Regions from separate parts of the Pseudoalteromonas sp. SCSIO 43088 genome, predicted to be linked through region 3. Evidence: predicted binding sites of a transcription regulator. Region 3 holds the regulator's gene; each other region holds the start of a gene.

Region 1 (4,921 bases), 620 kb from region 3:
CAACGTCGCTTACTAAAACATAAGCAGCTAGACCTAAAGCGCTGTATAACATACCCCAGGCATTGCCTTGAAGTACGCCAATGTTACGTTGTGAATTTCGAACACTGACCATATTCCCCAATGAAGCCACAAAGGTTCCAGATAGCGCAAGTAGTAACCCGACCAACGCACCGTTACTCAAGTCGAATTGCTGAATTTGTGGCCAAAATAAGCTGGCAATACCCATTACGCCAAGTAGAGCCCCAAAGTAAATTCGTTTAGCAATTGGCTTTGCGAAGAACAAGCGGGTGTTAATAATGTTCATCAATAGCAACATCGAAAACGCTATTGAGGCCATTGCTGAGGTGAGATAGTTCTGCGCCCAATACAGCACTAAATAATTTAAACCAAAGTTAAATAAGGCTAATAAAGCAAAAAATCCGTGATCACGCAGTGAATAATGCATAGGTAGCTTTTTCATGAGCACAAAGGCCCACATTAAAATAGCTGCAATGGCAAAGCGGTAAAATAAAGAGACCTCAACAGCGACATCACCTAGTTGAAACTCAATAGCTAGCCAAGTCGATCCCCAGATCAGTACTGTAGCAAGGTAGAGAGCGGCGCTTTTCATAGTTAGTACCCAAAAATTGAAAGTATGTTCATTTTAATCCTCTTCTGTATACTTAACATATACAGAAAACTAGAAATGCAACCTATACAGTTTGGTGGGCTATGTCACAAGTTATCAGTCGTAGTAACAGTGAGTTCTTATATCAACAAGTTATTCAGCTAGTTAGAGATCTTTGCTTGCAAGGCTCGTTATTACCGGGTGAAAAGTTACCTTCGCTCAGAAAAATGGCAGACAAGCTCAACATCAGTATTCCTACTGTAAAACAAGCGTATCAATTACTTGAAGGGCAAGGATTGATTGAAGCAAGAGAAAAGTCAGGGTACTTTTTAAAGTCTTCACAGTTAAATCAGTCACGACCAAAGCGAGTTAGGCTCAGTCGAGAGCCGACCACAGTCAATAAGCAAGGCTTGATTGAGCAAGTCTACAGCGCTATCCATAAAGCTAATGTGGTGCCATTTGGTATCGCCAACCCTGTAGCCGCTGCACCGACAGATAAAGCACTGGCACGAACAATGCGCCGAGTAATGACATTAGCGGGCGCATCGGCAATTAATTACGGCCCGATGGATGGCTTTGCACCACTTAAAAAACAACTCATTCATCGCTATCTTGATTTTGGCATTGGGGTTGATAGCGATGAATTAGTGATCACCAATGGTGCTCAAGAAGCGTTGGCGATTGCCCTTAAGTGTGTCGCTAAACCCGGTGATGTTATTGCTATCGAGTCGCCTTGTTATTTTGGCATTATCGAATTAATTGAAAGCTTAGGCTTAAAGGCACTGGAAATACCGCTATGCCCCGATGAAGGAATATGGCTAGATGATTTGGCTCAAGCACTCGATGAGCATGATATAAAAGCCTGTGTGTTTTCAACCTCATTAAATAATCCTGTTGGCAGTTTTATGCCTGATGCCAAGCGTGAGCAATTAGTGGCACTTTTAGAGCAGCGTGACGTGGTGCTTATTGAGGATGATGTTTATGGCGACTTACATTTTACAGCTAAGCGTGCCACTCCTGCACAAGCTTATTCAAAAAAGGGCTTAGTGATCACCTGCGCGTCGTTTTCAAAAACAGCCGCACCTAGTTACCGCATTGGTTGGATCATTGCCGGTAAGTTTGCAGAGCAAGCAAGGCGACACAAACGTGCGCTTAGTTGCTCAGCGCCACTTATAAACCAGTGGACCTTGTATGAGTTTATAGCTAGCGGTGAGTACGACCGTAACATTCGTTTGCTTAGACAGCGCTTAAGTACCAATAAAGAACGTATGATTTGGTGCCTGCAGCAATATATGCCAAGTTGTGCGCGTATAAGTAACCCGCAAGGGGGCTGTGTTATCTGGGTTGACCTTGGTAGCCAATATGATGCGGTAAAGTTATTCCACTTGGCATTAGAGGCGGGGATCAGCATTACTCCAGGTTTGATATTCTCAGCGGGTAAAAAGTACCGTAGCTGTTTTCGCTTAAGTTATGGCTTGCCTTGGTCTGAAAACTTAGAGCAGGCGATTAAAACGTTATCGCAACTGACTGTGCTGGCCAAAAAATAAAAAAGCGCAGAGCAAGCTCTGCGCGAAAGGACCAAGTGTTTTGGTTCAGGGATGTTAATTCATTACTCTGCGTTCTGTTTAAAAGTAAATAGTTGATACTCTTTTAGCTCTGGTACTAGAACCACTAGCTCTTGCTCTTTATGAGCGATATCAGCAAAGCTGCCGCATAACGCATCTGCACGCTCTTCAAGTTGAGCTGCCTGTGTTTCTACACGAGCTTCGATTTGTGCGCCCATGTTTTCCATACGTTGCTCAAACTCATCCATGTCGCCACCTGAACCTAAAAGTTCAGAGCCTAGCGCCACTAAAATACTGCCCATCGATTGCATCATGGCTGACTCGACAGCCGATTCGATTTGCTCATCGAATTGGTCTTCAAAGTTTTGGCCAAATTTTTCGAAATTTTGCTGACCCATGGTGAACGCACCTTGCTGATAGAAAGCGTTTTGTACTTCTACGCTGATATCGTCCATTAATTCTGAAATGTCGCTTAGGCCATCAATATTGAAAGCATTTGATACTTCTTCGATGGCTACACCAGCTATTTTTACACCATCAAGTGCGATATTTGCTACTTCAGGAAGTTGGCTGCGTAAGCTGTCTGAGTAATCTGCAATTGCTTGCTGTTGTGAAGCATCAAGCGACACGCTTTGACCATCGATATATAAAGTGTGTTGATCGATGATTTTCATAGTGCGATTATCGGCTGTGTATACTTCTAACTCGCTTGGTGTAATGCGTACATCATTTATAAATTCAACATCACACTGCTCACCGCTGAATGAAATATTTGTATCATTATCGTTATGAGCCATTGCGCCGGTAGCGATAAATAAAGAACTTACTAACAATAACTTTTTCATTTTTTTCTTTCCTGTTTGAAATGACACAAATACATAATCAAATTGAATGCCAAAATTTATAAATTCAATTAATTCAAAATCTTGCTGTGTTTTGAGGCTTTTTCAAAAATTGCGGGGAATAACTTTTTAACCATTTTTTAGTCAAATTAACTAAAAAATACACATGCATAAATGACTTTTATCGAAACGATAAAAAACTCTCACTTTTCAGAAATCAAATTTAGCGCTATTTATTCACAATATTGACATATGACCTATTTAGCATGGGTGTATGGCTTTATTTTGGTGGTTTTTTAGATACTAAATTACTACTGAGCTTTTTAATCTTTGCCAATTCATCGAGCAAATTTTAATCTCAAGAATTGGTCTCAAACACTTTATGGAGTGGGTTGTGGGTAAGACATTTAGTTATGACGCGCTAGATGACGATTTTGTTGAAGACGAGTACGAAATGGTCGGGCGTAATCAACACGACAAGAAAAAGCAACGCGTAAAGAAGAAGTTGGAAGACTATCTTGAACAAAAACGCTTGCGCAGAAACTTAGGCGATGACGACTTTGACGAGTACTTGAACGACTAAGCATAAATTTAGATAAAGAGGCAATTTGCCTCTTTATTGCTTTTAGGCTTTGTTATTTGTCCAGCGCAGCTGCGATGTCTGACTCGAGCTGTTCAGGCTTTGTCAGTGGCGCATATCGCTTAATGGCCTTGCCATCTTTACCAATTAAAAATTTGGTGAAATTCCATTTTATTTTGCGGGTGATAAACCCCGGTAATTCTGATTTTAGGTATCTAAAAACAGGGTGAGCATGTTCGCCATTCACATCGACTTTGCTCATCATTAAAAAGCTAACGCCGTAGTTAATTAGGCAGCCTTCTTTAATTTCTTTTGCATCACCTGGTTCTTGTTTTCCAAATTGGTTACATGGAAAACCAATTATTACTAAGCCTTGCTCATGATACTTTTCATGCAGTGTTTGTAAGCCTTCATATTGTGGAGTGAAACCGCATTTACTTGCGGTATTTACAACAAGCACAACCTTGTTTTCAAAATCAGAAAAGTCAACGGTTTGGCCTTGTAGGCTGGTGGCAGAAAGTTGGTGAAATTCGCTCATAATGATAACTTTTTATTATTGTTGCATTGATTCTAACTTGCTTGGCATTTTTCTAAAAGGGTAAATTTTAATCAGCGGTTTTTCTTACTTGGCGTTAAGCATCGCAGCTAACTTAAAATTATAAACAATCCCATCCCTGCCAGTGTTGTGTAGTATATGTTATGTGTTTTATAGGCCACGATAACAGACACAACAGCAGCACTTAGGTAAGGGTTTTGCCAATCTAGATTTATCCCTTCGTCATTAATAAACACAATGGGCACCCAAATTGCGGTGAGTACTGCAGGGGCGCTAAAACTTAAGAATTGCTGCATTTTCGGGCCGACTTTAAACGGTAATGCGCGGTGTAAAAATAAGTAACGTGTGAAGAAGGTGATACACGCCATTAATAAAATGGTGGTCATCATTGTGTATGCTCCTCTTTTGCTTGCCAGCGACTAATTAGATAACCAACCGTCATAGCGATAAGAGCCGCGGTGACAAGCCAAAGTTGAAAGCCCTGACTTTTTAATAGTGTTGCAACAACGCCTGCGGTGATCACTGTAGCCAGTGTTGCAAGGTTCTTTACACCCGGAATAACTAAAGCAATAAACGTGGCAGCGATGGCAAAATCAAGGCCAAGATTTGTTAAATCGGGAAGGAGACTTCCTGCGACAATACCTAGCAAGGTCCAGATATTCCAAGCAATATAAAAACTAAAACCGGCACTGAGTGCATAAATAAGGCGCACTTTTGTGCGGTACGCTTTGCGATGGTGCGAAAAAGCAAATAACTCATCCGTCAGTACAA
Region 2 (4,921 bases), 570 kb from region 3:
AGCAAATGGTAGTGATTTCATCAAAGATGGGGTGATGGTCGTTATACGCGCGGTACTTGAAGCGGGTGGTGGGCAAGTAATTGCTTTTCGTCAGCAAATAAGCGCCTTGGCATCGCATCCTCACCGTTTAATTTTTCTCGAGTTTCCTAAGCAAGTGCAGCTTTATAGCTTACGTAGTGAAGCACGTATTCCTACGTTATTCCCTGCAAACTTAGTCATTGCAGAGCAAAAACTGGCAGGGCTTATTAAAGATATTTCACTCACAGGCGTGCAGTTTGATCTTAATAGCAAGGAGGACTTAAGCGCTTTTAAAGGGCAAAGCTGCCAAATCACACTTAGTAAACGTGAGTTTAATGGCACAGTATGTAGCGTGCGCAAAAGAGCAGGCGGTTTTATGTTCGGTGTACAGCTTGATACGAGTGAAGATGAAATGAAAGCGTTTATGAAAGAGCACTTAATTGACCTTTCTGTGTTGGATATCTAATACCAATTCGCCATTTTGCAACAAAATGGCTATTTTCCTCGATTTAAACCTATAAATATTAAAATTAATTTATAAATAAATTAAAATAACAAATTAAATCAATATGTTATTAATTAAATTAATTTCGATTTTTTTCTTCAAGTTTTGTTGTTCAGATAGAGTTTATTTTCAAATTTCTAATTTTTCTGTTTTCTAATCCGAGTTAATCGCTATTGTCTCCATTTTAATCTTGGTAACTTATTGATTTTAAAAGAAGCGTAAAACCAACCACCGAGCTTGTTGCAAAACAGCAACAAAAAAATCGCGTTATTTCCCCCTAATTCTCGATATTTTAATTTAATGCACTGATTTTATTGTTCTTTTTAACTTTGGCATCGAAGTTGAAATAGTCTTAGCGAACACAGAGAAAAACTGATTCAGGAACATATCCTTTATCACAGTTGAGACAACATTGAAGGAATAGTGATTATGAAAACGTTACACAAAACTTTAGCACTTGTAGCTCTTGCAACTTCATCAGCAGCGTTTGCCGCTGACTTTGACACACTGGATGTTAATGGCGATGGCGCTATCAGCAAAAGCGAAGCATCAGTAAGCGAAACGTTAATGAGCCAATTTAAAGAGCTTGATACAGACGGCAACGGTGAGCTGTCTAAACAAGAGTACTCAAAAGCTTAATTTCATTGTAAGGACACGCTGAAAAGGACTTCTAACTCAAGACAGCACATTTTGAAGGAATGACATTATGAACACAGTAAATAAAACACTAGCACTTATGGCACTTGTATCTTCATCTGCAGCATTTGCGATGAGTGATTTCGATACTCTAGATGTTGATGGCAATGGTGTTATCAGCCAAAGCGAAGCATCGGTAGATGCAGAGCTAATGAGCAAATTCAGTGAATTAGACACTGACGGTAACGGTGAGTTATCGAAACAAGAATTTTCAAAAGCTTAATGTGATTAAGCAAAACCAGTTTATTTAGCTGATTAGTTCTGAGCTGCCAAAGACAGCCTAAATGGATAAGGGAATCCATGACAAAGGACAACACTGGAAGTGTGATCAGCTAACACTCTTAAAATTGAAGGAATATGATTATGAAAACAGTAAACAAAACATTAGCTTTAATCGCTCTTGCATCTTCTTCAGCAGCTTTTGCAGCAACTGATTTTGACACCTTAGACGTAGACGGTAACGGCGTGGTTAGCAAAAGTGAAGCAGCCGTTGACGCAAAAATTATGTCGCAGTTTAAAACATTAGACGTGAATGGCGACGGCGTTCTTACAGAAGCTGAGTTCTCTGAAGCCGAATAACTGAATTAATACGTAGTTATACCAATTTCCACTAAACAGGGATCTCAGAAACGGATTTCACTCTTTTCAAATTTAAGGTAGTTATTATGAAACAGTTAAGCACAACAATCGCAATTTTAGCACTAGCAACGTCATCAGCAGCCTTTGCACAAGGCGTAAGCTTTTCAACATTCGATACTGACGGTGATGGTGTGATCAGCAAAGAGGAAGCGTCTGCAAATATGCAGCTTGAAAAGTTATTTCCAGAGCTAGATAGTGATGGTAATGGCGAACTTTCAAAAGAAGAGTTCGCTCAAATTCAATAGAATCTTTTAGAAAAGTTAGGTACTTTCACTTCAAGAGTCGTAAAGCAGCTGTCATGGCTGCTTTTTTCGTTTATAAGCTTTTTTACAAGAAGATAGCACTTACTTGGAACAGCTTTTCAACAACTGTAATGTGCTTTTTATCAATCAAGAACATGATTACATGGTCGCCCGACTGAATAACCGTATCGTCATGGGCAATCAGTACATCATCGTTACGCACAATTGCACCAATGGTTGTTCCAGCAGGTAGTTTGATATCAGCAATTGCTCGGCCAACAACTTTAGAAGTATGCTCATCACCATGAGCGACAGCCTCAATGGCTTCTGCTGCGCCCTTACGTAACGAATAAACATTAACAATGTCACCACGGCGAACGTGTGTTAACAGCGCCGAGATAGTGGCTTGCTGAGGTGAAATAGCAATATCAATCTCACCACCTTGAACTAGGTCTACATAAGCGCCACGCTGAATAAGCACCATGGTTTTTTGTGCGCCCATACGCTTTGCCAGCATCGCAGACATAATGTTTGCTTCATCGTCGTTAGTAACCGCGATGAACACATCCACTTGTTCAATATGTTCTTCAGATAACAGTTCTTGATCAGAAGCATCGCCACAAAATACCACGGTGTTATCAAGCATTTCAGAGAGCTGTGCTGCGCGCTCTTTATTGCGCTCAAGCAGCTTCACACTGTGGTTTTTCTCAAGTGAACGCGCAAGGCCCGCACCGATATTACCACCACCAGCAATCATGATCTTTTTGTATGAACGTTCGAGCTTTTGCAGCTCATTCATAACTGCTCGAATATGCTTTGTTGCAGCGATAAAGAACACTTCATCGTCCGCTTCGATAACCGTTGTGCCAAGCGGTTTAATCGCTTTACCTTGACGATAAATAGCCGCTACCCGGGTTTCGACATTCGGGATGTGCTCTTTCAAGGCTGAAAGTGCATAACCCACCAGCAAACCACCGTAATAGGCTTTCACCGCAACTAGCGATAACATGCCATCGGCAAATTGTAATACCTGTAAAGCACCCGGATAGTCGATTAAGCGACGAATATACTTAGTTACCAGCGCTTCTGGAGCAATGTAGTGGTCAACAGGTAAGTCGTCGTTATGAAATAGCTTTTCACGGTACTTTAAGTATTGCTCTGAGCGAATACGGGCAATTTTGGTTGGCGTGTTAAAAATACTATAAGCAACCTGGCAAGCAACCATGTTCACTTCATCTGAACTGGTTACGGCAATAATCATATCGGCGTCTTCTGCGCCTGCGCGACGCAATACATCGGGATGCGCACTGTGGCCAGTAACACCTTGTAAGTCGTACTTATCTTGTAGCTCACGCAAACGGTTACCGTCGATATCGACAACGGTGATCTCATTTTGCTCACCTACGAGGTTTTCTGCCAGTGTGCCACCAACTTGTCCGGCACCGAGTATGATTATTTTCATAGCTTGTTCTTATTAGTGTTTTTTAACTAGCTTTGCATAATAGAAACCGTCACTTTCACCAGGCAATAATTGCAGGCCAGGTAAAGTAGGGGTGTCGTTTTCATGCAAAGGTATGTGTTCAGCACTTGGATTATTGGCAAGGAACTTAGCAACTTGTTGTTGGTTCTCTTGCGGTAATACAGAGCAGGTCGCATAAACTAACGTACCACCAGGCTTAAGTAGAGGCCAGATGCTATTTAAGATATCGCCTTGTAAATTAGCCAGATCTTCAATATCAGATGCACGACGTAACCATTTAATATCAGGGTGACGACGGATCACGCCAGTTGCTGAACAAGGCACATCAAGCAAAATACGGTCAAATTGCTGCTCATCCCACCAGATGTGAGGTTGTGAAGCATCGGCACATTGTAAATCGGCAGCTAAACCAATACGCACTAAGTTTTGCTTAACACGTTCTAGGCGCTCGCTGTCGCTATCAAGTGCTAATACGTCGGCATCAGCAAGCTCTAGGATATGACACGTTTTACCACCTGGCGCTGCACACGCATCTAAAATGACATCATCATTTTGAGGATCTAAAAAGCGTGCTGCTAATTGTGCCGCTGCATCTTGAACTGAGCAGGCACCGGTATCAAATTCTGGCAGTGCGTATACATCACACGGTTTAGCTAGTTTAATACCATCAGGAAAATCAGCATTAAGGGTATGCTCAATATCATTTGCTTTAAGCATCTCGCTGTATTCTTGGGTGCTATATTGCGCTTGGTTTACACGTAACCACATAGGTGCTTGCAGCTGATTCGCTTCAAGGATTTCTTGCCAGTTATCAGGGTAAGCTGCGGTTACTTGTTTGATAAACCAACCTGGGTGGTTAAATTTGCAAACAGGAATTTGCTTTGCTTTTTCTTCAAGCTCAACTTGTTCACGTTGGAAACTGCGTAAAATAGCGTTAATCAGGCCTTTTAAACCCAGTGCGCGCATTTGCTGAAGCGCATTAACCGTTTCGCTGATGGCTGCATGAGGCGGTACACGCATGTGTTGAAGTTGGTAAATACCCACATACAACAAGAACTGGAAAATACGGCGCTTACCTTTAAGTGGTTGATCTAAAAGTTGCTGACAATAATTTTCTAGGCTAGGTAAATAGCGCAGCACACCGTAGCAAATTTGTTGTAGTAGGGCTTTATCTTTCGGCGATAATCCTTGGCTTGCAAAAGGTAGTTCTTGATTTAGTGATGCACCTTTATCGACCACGTTATAGAGGGTTTCAGCAGCAAGTGCTCTTACATTACTCATTGCTTTGACCTAATACTGAGCCAGGTTCAACCCAATCACTGCGACCATTTAAAAAGTCAG
Region 3 (4,921 bases):
CGTAGTCAGCTTCTTTTGGAATACCATGCTTAAAGCCAAACGACATAAAAGTAATAATCAGCTTTTTATCTTTTTTACCTAAAATCTTTTCGCGAATTGATTCTGCTAACTGATGAACACTCAGATCAGTGGTATCAATCATAAAGTCAGCGCGAGTGATCAACACATCAAGCAGGATTTTTTCTTGTTTAATGGCCAGATCAAGCGGCAAAGAATCAATAGATAGTGGATGCAAGCGGCGTGTTTCTGAAAAGCGCTTGATCAGAGTTTGGTCATCACTGTCTAAATAGAATAGTGTTGGGTTTGCGAAACCTGGCAGGTACTCAAGAATATCATTAAATTCTTGCTGCTCTTTCGGTAAGTTACGCACGTCGATGCTGACCGCTATTTTATAGTAGTTATCAGACACACTTCGTACGAGCGAAGGCAGTAAATTAACCGGAATATTATCAACGCAATAATAGCCTAAGTCTTCAAGTACTCGTAAAGCGACCGATTTACCTGAGCCTGAGCGACCGCTGATAATTATTAATTCCATTTATGCCTCTGCTGATATGACCTGAAACAGTTGCTGATCGGTAGTAGCACTACGCAGCTGTTTACAAAATTCTTTATCTTTAAGTCTATCAGCAATTGTTGATAAGGTCTTTAGGTGAAGCTGACAGTCACCATCTGGTACGATGAGTGCCACAAAAATATCAACTGGACGATTATCAATTGCATCAAAATTAATAGGGGATTCACTCACTATCACAAATGCATGAGGCTCATCTGCGCCGCTCATTCGGCCATGTGGAATAGCAATACCTCGGCCAATGCCGGTGCTACCTAGTTTTTCTCGGTTGAGTAAAGCATCTAGGATATCTTGTTGCGATAAATGAGGAAGCTGCTGGTGGGCCAGTTCGCTGATATATTCAAGAATTCTTTTTTTGCTATTAAAAAGGACCGCAGCTTTGCTGCAGTCCTGGTTAGTAAGTGAACTTAGTTTCATAATTTAATGTCGAGCTAATTTCTCTTTGTGTTTAATGACTTGGCGATCAAGTTTATCGATCAGTGAGTCAATGGCTGCGTACATATCTTGATGTTCTGTAGAAGCGAACAATTCGCCTCCGTTTACATGTAAAGTTGCTTCTGCTTTTTGGCTTAATTTTTCTACATCTAGAATGACATGAACATTATTAATATGGTCAAAATGCCTTTCTAGTTTCGCAAACTTGGTGTTTACATAGTCTCTTAATGAATCTGTGATTTCTACATGACGACCAGTTAAATTTAGTTGCATAAGCATTTTTCCTTCTATGTAAAACGTCTAAATCAGACTCTTACGCTGATTAGACGGAGGTATTGCTAGAGACTCACGATATTTTGCAATTGTACGTCTAGCTACTTTAATTCCTTGCTCAGCCAATATATCTGCAATTTTGCTATCACTCAATGGTTTAGCTGAGTTTTCTGCAGCGACTAACTTCTTGATTAAAGCGCGTATTGCTGTAGAAGAACACTCACCACCATTTTCGGTGCTGACATGGCTTGAGAAGAAATATTTCAACTCAAAAATACCCCGTGGGGTATGCATATATTTTTGCGTTGTTACCCGTGAAATCGTCGATTCATGCATTTCGACCATTTCAGCAACATCATTTAGCACCATCGGCTTCATTGCCTCAGGGCCATGCTCAAAGAAAGCTTGTTGTTGTTGAACGATACAGTTGGTCACTTTTAATAGCGTATCGTTACGGCTTTCTAAGCTCTTAATAAACCACTTTGCTTCTTGTAAGTGAGAGCGAATAAATTGGCTGTCGCTACTTGATTTAACAGAGCGAGACATCGCCGCATATTGGCTGTTCACTCTAATCTTTGGCATACAATCTGGGTTTAACTCGACTACCCAGCGGCCTTTCACTTTTTTCACTGATACATCAGGTATAACGTACTCAGATTCTTCGCGTACTATGCTATCCGCAGGCTTAGGATTTAAGCTGTGAATAAGCGTCATCACTTCTTTAAGCTCATTTTCTTTAAGCTTAGTCTTTTTCATCAAAGTTCGATAGTCGCGACTCGCTAATAATTCGATATGCTCAGATAAAACCATTTTAGTTTCAGCTAAATATGGCGTATCGGCATCGAATTGGCGTAGCTGAATGCACAGGCATTCTTGTAAACTGCGCGCGCCAATACCCACAGGATCAAATAACTGAATTCTTTTTAAGACCGCTTCGACTTCATCAAGTTCGATTTCTTCTTCATCGTTATTTTGATTAAAGCTTTCGACGATATCTTCACAGCTTACCGTTAAAATACCTGAGTCATCGATAGCTTCTACAATTGCCACAGCAATCGCTTCATCAGTAGGGCTAAATGGCGTGAGTTGCAATTGCCACATCAGGTATTCGTGAAGGGTTTCGGTTGATGCTCCCTGATAGATAGATTCATCTTCAGGCATTGGCCCTGACGATGTTGAAGGGGCGGCACTCATGTACTCATCCCAGGTAACATCCATTGCTAAGTCATCGCTTACGGTGTCTTTATTGAGAGCATCACTACTTTCTTGCTCGTACTCGCTAGGTGCTTCTTCGGCAGACGCGCTGACTTGTACATCGTCAGATTCAGCTTTTTGCTCATTCTTGCCGGTGCTTTCTTCGTTGTAATCCGCTTCTTCCACTTCAAGTAGAGGATTACTATCAAGCGCTTCTTGAATTTCTTGCTGGAGATCCAATGTACTGAGCTGCAACAAACGAATAGCTTGTTGCAGTTGTGGAGTCATTGTAAGTTGCTGGCCCATGCGCAGCTGTAATGATTGCCTCATGTATCCCTAACAATCCTTTTTAAGTTATCGATACCTGTATAAACACAGTTATCGATTTATTGTCATTGTTATAAGTCTAGCAGATGCTCTAGTCGCTGGCGTAATGGTTACAGCCTGAATTGCTCGCCTAGATATACATCGCGTACAGTTTGGTCTGCTAATACGTGCTCAGGTGTGCCTGATGCAATTAGCTCCCCATGAGAAACAATGTAGGCTTTTTCACAAACATCAAGGGTTTCTCGAACATTATGGTCAGTAATTAGTACACCGATACCACGATTTTTTAGGTGCTCAATAATTTTCTTTATATCTAACACTGAAATTGGATCAACACCAGCAAAAGGCTCATCTAAAAGGATAAATTTAGGATTAGCGGCTAATGCGCGAGCAATTTCTACACGGCGTCGCTCACCACCTGACAGCGCCATACCTTGGCTGTCACGAATGTGTTGAATACTAAACTCATCAAGTAAGCTATTGAGTGTTTCTTCGCGGGTGGTTTTATTTAGATCTTTACGAGTTTCTAAAATGGCCATCAAGTTTTGGTAAACCGTCAACTTTCGAAAAATTGACGATTCTTGTGGCAGATAGCCAATACCTAAACGCGCACGGCTATGCATTGGTAAAAGGGTGATATCGTTATCATCAATACTGATTTTACCTTTGTCGCTAGGTACTAGGCCTACAATCATATAGAAGGTCGTTGTTTTACCTGCGCCATTTGGACCAAGCAAGCCAACAATACTGCCAGCTTCAACTTCAAGACCGACATTTTTAACCACTTGGCGGCCTTTGTAGCTTTTAGCTAAAAGCTCTGCTTTTAATGTGCTCATGGTTGGCCTTTATTATCTTTTTTATTTTCAACAGGCACTAAAATAGTGTGTACACGATCTGTTGAATTTTCGTCTTTTTCAGCACTGATCAGCTGCTGTGCCATATCATAGGTAATGCTTTTTGCTGTTACTTTTTGACCTGCTTGAGTAACTTCAGCTTCACCATTTAAGGTTAAGAAGCGTTTTGCAACATCATAACGTACTTCTTCTGCGCTAGCGCTCATTACGGTGCCATCAGCTTGCTTTTCTTCGAAGTAAGCAGGCTTACCTGTGGCAATAATCAACTCTACTGTACCTTCGGTGTCACCGCCGTGTGCTTCAAGGCGTTCAGCGGTAATACGACGATTACCATGCACGATCTCTACGTTACCTTCAAATATGCCAACGCCATCTTTTAGTTTACCTACTTGGCGATCTGAGCTAATGCTAATTTGAGCGCCAGTTTGCTCGGCAGCTGCGCCCGAAAAGGCAATCAATAAGCTTGGGATCAGGAGTAATTTCTTCAGTTTATTGGTCATAGTATATGGTTCGTGTATGGTTAGTTAACTCAACAATTTCGGTTTTTAAATCGGCTTTTAAGCCTTTACCGGTAATCTTTAAATTCGGTCCTGTTAGTGTCACAGGTTGCTTAGAAAACATGGTCATTTTATCAATGTCGACATTAATGTTTTCTGCTTTTATATCTTCGATCATGCCGTTATGGGTTAAGTTTTTAGCAACTACATCCCCTTCAAAAATCAGCTGATCGTTTTCGTACAATGTGGCTTCTTTGGCTTTTACTTGCCAAACCTGCTGGTCGCCATAAATAGTAAAAATAGGTTGCTCAAAAAAGGTAAACCCTAATTGTTGATACAACTCCATTTTAGCAGCAGCCACTTTATGACTAATTTTGCCTTGCTCGTCATACGCTGTTTGCTTTAACGCCACTGCGGTGTAATCAGGTGTTGCGATGATCTCGTCTTCACTAGTTATTGTGTCTGTTGATTGGTTAAAGTACGGGTACCATAACCACACCATGCAACAAACAAAAACAATACTCAGTAAAATACGGGCTATATTCATGCGCTGGTTCCATCGCTAGTTAACGGCTTACCGTTTTCTAACATGAGTAAATCAGTTAATTCACGCACAGCTCCAAAGCCACCTGGTAATAATGTGGTGTAATGAGCCAGCTTTTTAATCAGTGGGTGTGCGTCGTTTACAGCAACAGCAAACCCTACTTTTTCCATTACTGGTAAGTCTGGACCATCATCACCAATATAGGCAATTTGTTCATCGGTCA
Region 4 (4,921 bases), 330 kb from region 3:
GTAGTGCGCGCCAGTGTTTAAGCTCAATTAGGTTATAACTTACATCGCTAAAGCACGTAACTGTGTAAATACACGGGTAGTTATTCAGTGCTTCAATCTCACCAATCAGTGTGTTGTTACAATCAAGCTGGCCCAAAAGAAGGCGTCGGCCATTACCCACGTCATAGCTGAACGACACTGTGCCGCTTCTCACTAATACGAGTTTTGACAAAGGTTGATCTTGGTGGATCAGCACTTCTTTTTTAGCTTGTTGAAAACTACTGCCAGCAAATGTCAGTAATTGGTCAACAAGATAGCTTGAAAAATGATATTGAAACATTAACGCCGCTCTTCGGACAATTGTCCTATTTATTACATCTTAATGACGTTAGCATTAAGATTCTAAGAATTTACGCTAACTTGCTAGTAAGGTGTTTCACGTTACTGATACCTTCATTTCCCGTGTAATGATTTTAAAGCCAAGATTATTCTTAAGCTTTACAAGGTTTTTAGTAAGTTAGCTTTTTTATTTTATTGTCAAACTAGCACAGAGTGCGTCAAAAAAAATGACAAGCTCCAATGCTAACCTAAAGCCTAGGAGAGAACAATTGAGTTGGGAATATTTAGGCTATTTAGCGTCAGCACTGTTGGTTGCTTCTTTGACAATGAGCGATGTAGTAAAACTACGCTGGCTCAACCTAGCAGGATGTATTGCATTTACCTTCTACGGGCTGGCAATTGGTGCCGTTCCGGTAGCCTTTACCAATGGCTTACTGGCGTTTGTAAATATTTACCACATCGTTAAATTAAAGCGTCAGCAAAAAGCTGACGCTAAGTAGCATTATTCCTCTTTTTTATATTTTAGCTCGCCCGCAATCCAAGTTTGCGTCACGTTTATATCGTGGATCTCAGAAACTGGGGCTTTGTAATAGTCTTTATCAATCAAAATAAAGTCAGCCCACTTTCCTTGTTCTAAACTACCTACCTTAAACTCTTGATGTGCAGCATAAGCACCACCTAAAGTAAACGCACGCAAAGCTTCATCACGCGATAGCAGCTCTTGTGGTCGCCAGCCACCTTCAGGAAGTTGATTATGATCCATTCGTGTAATGGCTGAATATAAGCCATCAAACGGATCAGCAAGTTCTACAGGAAAGTCAGAACCTGCTGCAATTACAGAGCCTTGCGCTAAAAAGGTTTTCCAAGCATACGCCCCTTCAAGTTGTTTTTCAGTTAGGCGCTGCTCTGCCATATGCATATCAGAGGTTGCATGAACAGGCTGCATTGATGGAATAATTTTTAACGTTTTAAAACGAGGGATATCTTCAGGAGTAACAATTTGTGCATGTTCAATTCGGTTACGCAGTAAAATCCCACCGGTTTTTTTAAACACATTTTCATAGGCATCTAGCACAACATGATTGGCTTTATCACCAATGGCGTGGGTGTTCGCACTAAAGCCATGGGCAAAGCTTAAGTTGAATAGTTGCTCAAGTTTTTCTTGGGTTTCAAGCATTAAGCCATGGTGATTTTTACGATCAGCGTATTCCTCGATAAGGGCTGCGCCTCGGCTTCCTAAAGCACCATCCGCATACACTTTGACACTTCGAATCGACAGCATGTCATTCATGTCTTTATATTTGCCCGCTTTGAGCATGGTTTCTAGTTGAGGATCGGCAGCACTTAGCATGGCAACGATTCTTACGGGAAGGGTATTTTGCTCAGAGCGCTGCTTGTACACTTGCCACGTGTCGTAATCGATACCGGCATCATGGGTTGATGTAATACCCAAACTTAGTAGATGTTTACCTGCATTATCTAATGCCGTATTAATGCTGGCATGGCTTGCTTTTGGTACATGTTGGGTAACAAGCGTTTCGGCTTTATCAATGAATACCCCTGAAGGTAAGCCAGAATCTAACTTTAAAATTTCACCGCCGGCAGGAGAGGGAGTTTGTTTGGAAATACTTGCAAGTTCCATGGCTTTTGAATTAACCCACACAGCATGGCCATCAACGCGAGAAAGCACCACAGGTTTGTCTTTTACATATTTGTCTAAATCAGCTGCAGTTGGAAACTCACCGCCTGGCCACTGCTCTTGATTCCAACCGCGACCAATGATCCAACCTTGTTTATCTTTGGCAAACTCAGCCAGCATTTTGCCAACCTCATCTGCCGAGTTCGTATTTCTGACATCAAGTTGTGAAAGGTTATTACCTAAACCAATTACATGGCCATGAGCATCGACTAAGCCAGGTAACAACGTGGCTTGCTTGCCATCAATTGCGGTGGCGTCAGGGAAGCTATTTTTAATTGAGTCATTGCCTGTTTTTACGACTTTACCGTCTTTAAAAACCAGTGCAGAAAAGTGTTGGGTTTCGCCTTTGTAGGTAGGCGTGTAGCCATTTATATTATAAATAACAGTGGTGTTGGCAAAGCAGCTAAGTGAAGCTGTTGCTAGTAAGCTGATGATGAGTTTCATAATCTTCTAATAGTTTTTATTGATTTATGAAAACAGTATCAGAGTTGCAGTAAACTGCAACTCAGCAGCAAGTAAATAGTTAATTGTAACGCTTTATTTGCTTGCGTAGACCTTAAATTCACTAAGCGATAATTTATTATCTTTATCGCTGTCGTAGTTTTTGAAACGTGACCACAGAGCAGGGTCTCTCGCTGACTCTGAACGAGTCAGGTAACCATCGTCATTACGATCAAGTTGTTTAAATTTTTCACCAATACTATCTGCAGCAAAACTTATTGTGCTAAATACACCACATAAAATTAGGCTGGCAAAGGTTAATTTTGACATTATTTTAACTCTTGTTTGTTAAATAGTGTTTAAATTCAAGGAGCGAGATTTGTTGATCTTTATCTGTATCCCACTGTGCTATGCGTTTTTGCAAGTGCGGTTGAGAAGACAGTTCCTGCACAGATAAAAAACCATTTTTATCTTTATCAAGGTGATCAAATCTCTGTTTTACATCCAATGCTAAGCTATTGAAGCTTATAGTAATTAAGGTACATGAAGCAAGCCAGAAAATTCTCATAATTACTCTCCTTTATAAATAAAAGCGCTTGCCATAATTTAACTCCCAAAATTTAAATCCGTTTACACATTCCCTCTGGGATTATGGCAAGCACTTTAAGCCGTTAAGGTTTAAATTTTTCAAACTCTTGTTCAGACAGAACCTGATCGCCGTTTTCATCCAGATCGGCAAATTGCTTAAGTAGGTTATCGTGTTTGGTTGCTTCAGTTAATGAAATCTCGCCGTCGGCGTTTGTATCAAATTTAGCAAATCGAACATCCATTTGTGATGCTAAAACGGTGGCGCTGATAACTAAAAACATTAGCGAGAATGCAGCTAATAGTTGTTTCATTACAATCTCCTATTGAATAAACGACTGAAACTCAGAAAATGAAATTTGGCCATCTTGGTTACTATCAATTTGCGTAAAGTTGCCATGTAATAATGCATCTTCAGATGCTTCTGCTTCACTCAAAAAACCATTACTGTCTTTATCGAGTTCGTTAAACGTTGTTTGCAAATCAAGTGCATAACTACTTAACGAGATGAGACTTATAAGCAGGGTGGCTGCCAAGGCCGTTACTTTCATTTTGTGTCCTAAATAACTAATTTGCTTAGTACTAATCAAAATCAGTGCCAATTTTAAAAGTTCTTAATTATCAATTAGTTATTAATTTTATGTGGTTTTGAATGCGAAATAGTTACAGGGTATTGTGTCTTTTTTGCAACGATTTTCAGGTGTTAAAAGTTTATTCTTATTATTTCAATTAGTTAGCATGTTGCCAAATAGCAACTTTGTATCGGTTTTTGGGTAAAAATCAGCACTTTTTAAGGTCGGATTCAGCGAGTGTCTAAGTTTGTTCACTAATAATCTGCATCTGCAATTATGTTGAGAGTGAATATGCAAAATACAGTAGCGATAAAAATAAAACAGTTACTCAATTGGCGACCTAGTCTTATTGGCCAGTTCGTCTGTAGCATTTTGCTGTCTTTACTACCGTTATCTTTGGTGGTGATTTTATTTTTAAATGCGCTTAATAAGCAGCTTGCGGTGACTCAAGAAATCGTCGGTGACAATTACGAAATTACCAAAGCATTTAACAACCTCAAACAAGACTTAAATAGCCTTGAACGAGCAACTCGACAAAACTGGGTGCTCAAAAGTGAATCCCTCGATAGCTTGATTGCCAACAAGTGGCAATCGTCACTGCAAAGTGTCGATGAGCTCATTTTCTTAAGCCCAACCGCTGATTATGTCTCGCAGTGGCGGCAATTGGCTGAGGTATTACAATTTGCGCATCAATATTTATTAATAGAACAAAAGCAAGATGGTGAGCTGTTTGCACCCGCTAGTAAGCTTATCAGTGAGCAAACAAATTGGCTCAAAGAGCAAAATGAATTACGCATCACAAAAAATCAGCAGCAATTAAAAGCACTTCAAGCTTCATTTATTAATTGGTTGGTTGCGTTAATTCCACTCACTTTATTGGTCGGGGGAGGGTTTCTTTGGCGGATCAGCGGACGGCTCAGAGAACTCACAAATGTAATTGATAAACTTGGACAAGGCCATTGGCAGCAAAAAATTCAAGTTCGAGGCTCGTCAGAGTTAGTTGAATTAGGTAATAAACTTGAGTGGGTTCAAGCGCAGTTACATATGCTTGAGCAGCAAAAAGATACGTTTTTACGCCATGTGACACATGAACTAAAAACGCCCCTTGCTTCGATGGTTGAAGGCACAGATTTACTTGCAGATGAAATTGTTGGCCCAATCAATAGCGAGCAACAAGCTGTCCTTGAGTTAATAACACAAAGTATGGTGCGACTCAGAGCCATGATTGAAAGCTTATTGAGTTACAACGCGATTCGAACGAGTAAGCAAAGCCTAAGCGAGCTTAACTTTAACTTGATGATGAATA

Evidence for each region. Region 3 encodes sigma-54, which starts transcription at its own class of promoters, with help from an activator protein. Its sites were predicted from a motif close to GTTGGCACGNNNNTNGNNT; they were not measured.
Region 1: the regulator sigma-54 is predicted to act here: its motif matches at 3,053-3,071, upstream of J8Z28_RS00350 (YggN family protein).
Region 2: the regulator sigma-54 is predicted to act here: its motif matches at 852-870, upstream of J8Z28_RS00080 (EF-hand domain-containing protein).
Region 4: the regulator sigma-54 is predicted to act here: its motif matches at 3,628-3,646, upstream of J8Z28_RS13895 (EF-hand domain-containing protein).

Annotation. Positions count from the first base shown of each region.
Region 1 covers NZ_CP072675.1:62,201-67,121, forward strand. The annotation lists gene J8Z28_RS00340 (DMT family transporter) at 1-610, opposite strand, end outside; gene J8Z28_RS00345 (aminotransferase-like domain-containing protein) at 712-2,154, shown strand; gene J8Z28_RS00350 (YggN family protein) at 2,217-3,017, opposite strand; gene J8Z28_RS00355 (PA3496 family putative envelope integrity protein) at 3,409-3,597, shown strand; gene J8Z28_RS00360 (glutathione peroxidase) at 3,650-4,132, opposite strand; gene J8Z28_RS00365 (AzlD domain-containing protein) at 4,240-4,539, opposite strand; gene J8Z28_RS00370 (AzlC family ABC transporter permease) at 4,536-4,921, opposite strand, start outside.
Region 2 covers NZ_CP072675.1:19,737-24,657, forward strand. The annotation lists gene J8Z28_RS00075 (flagellar brake domain-containing protein) at 1-484, shown strand, start outside; gene J8Z28_RS00080 (EF-hand domain-containing protein) at 953-1,162, shown strand; gene J8Z28_RS00085 (EF-hand domain-containing protein) at 1,230-1,442, shown strand; gene J8Z28_RS00090 (EF-hand domain-containing protein) at 1,583-1,798, shown strand; gene J8Z28_RS00095 (EF-hand domain-containing protein) at 1,885-2,103, shown strand; gene trkA (Trk system potassium transporter TrkA) at 2,186-3,562, opposite strand; gene rsmB (16S rRNA (cytosine(967)-C(5))-methyltransferase RsmB) at 3,575-4,861, opposite strand; gene fmt (methionyl-tRNA formyltransferase) at 4,854-4,921, opposite strand, start outside.
Region 3 covers NZ_CP072675.1:3,341,819-3,346,739, reverse strand. The annotation lists gene rapZ (RNase adapter RapZ) at 1-538, opposite strand, end outside; gene ptsN (PTS IIA-like nitrogen regulatory protein PtsN) at 539-991, opposite strand; gene hpf (ribosome hibernation promoting factor) at 995-1,282, opposite strand; gene J8Z28_RS15410 (RNA polymerase factor sigma-54) at 1,310-2,806, opposite strand; gene lptB (LPS export ABC transporter ATP-binding protein) at 2,914-3,639, opposite strand; gene lptA (lipopolysaccharide transport periplasmic protein LptA) at 3,636-4,157, opposite strand; gene lptC (LPS export ABC transporter periplasmic protein LptC) at 4,147-4,701, opposite strand; gene kdsC (3-deoxy-manno-octulosonate-8-phosphatase KdsC) at 4,698-4,921, opposite strand, start outside.
Region 4 covers NZ_CP072675.1:3,011,448-3,016,368, reverse strand. The annotation lists gene J8Z28_RS13925 (Crp/Fnr family transcriptional regulator) at 1-319, opposite strand, end outside; gene J8Z28_RS13920 (YgjV family protein) at 588-818, shown strand; gene J8Z28_RS13915 (amidohydrolase) at 821-2,461, opposite strand; gene J8Z28_RS13910 (EF-hand domain-containing protein) at 2,555-2,788, opposite strand; gene J8Z28_RS13905 (EF-hand domain-containing protein) at 2,793-3,026, opposite strand; gene J8Z28_RS13900 (PLC family EF-hand domain-containing protein) at 3,130-3,357, opposite strand; gene J8Z28_RS13895 (EF-hand domain-containing protein) at 3,367-3,594, opposite strand; gene J8Z28_RS13890 (HAMP domain-containing sensor histidine kinase) at 3,907-4,921, shown strand, end outside.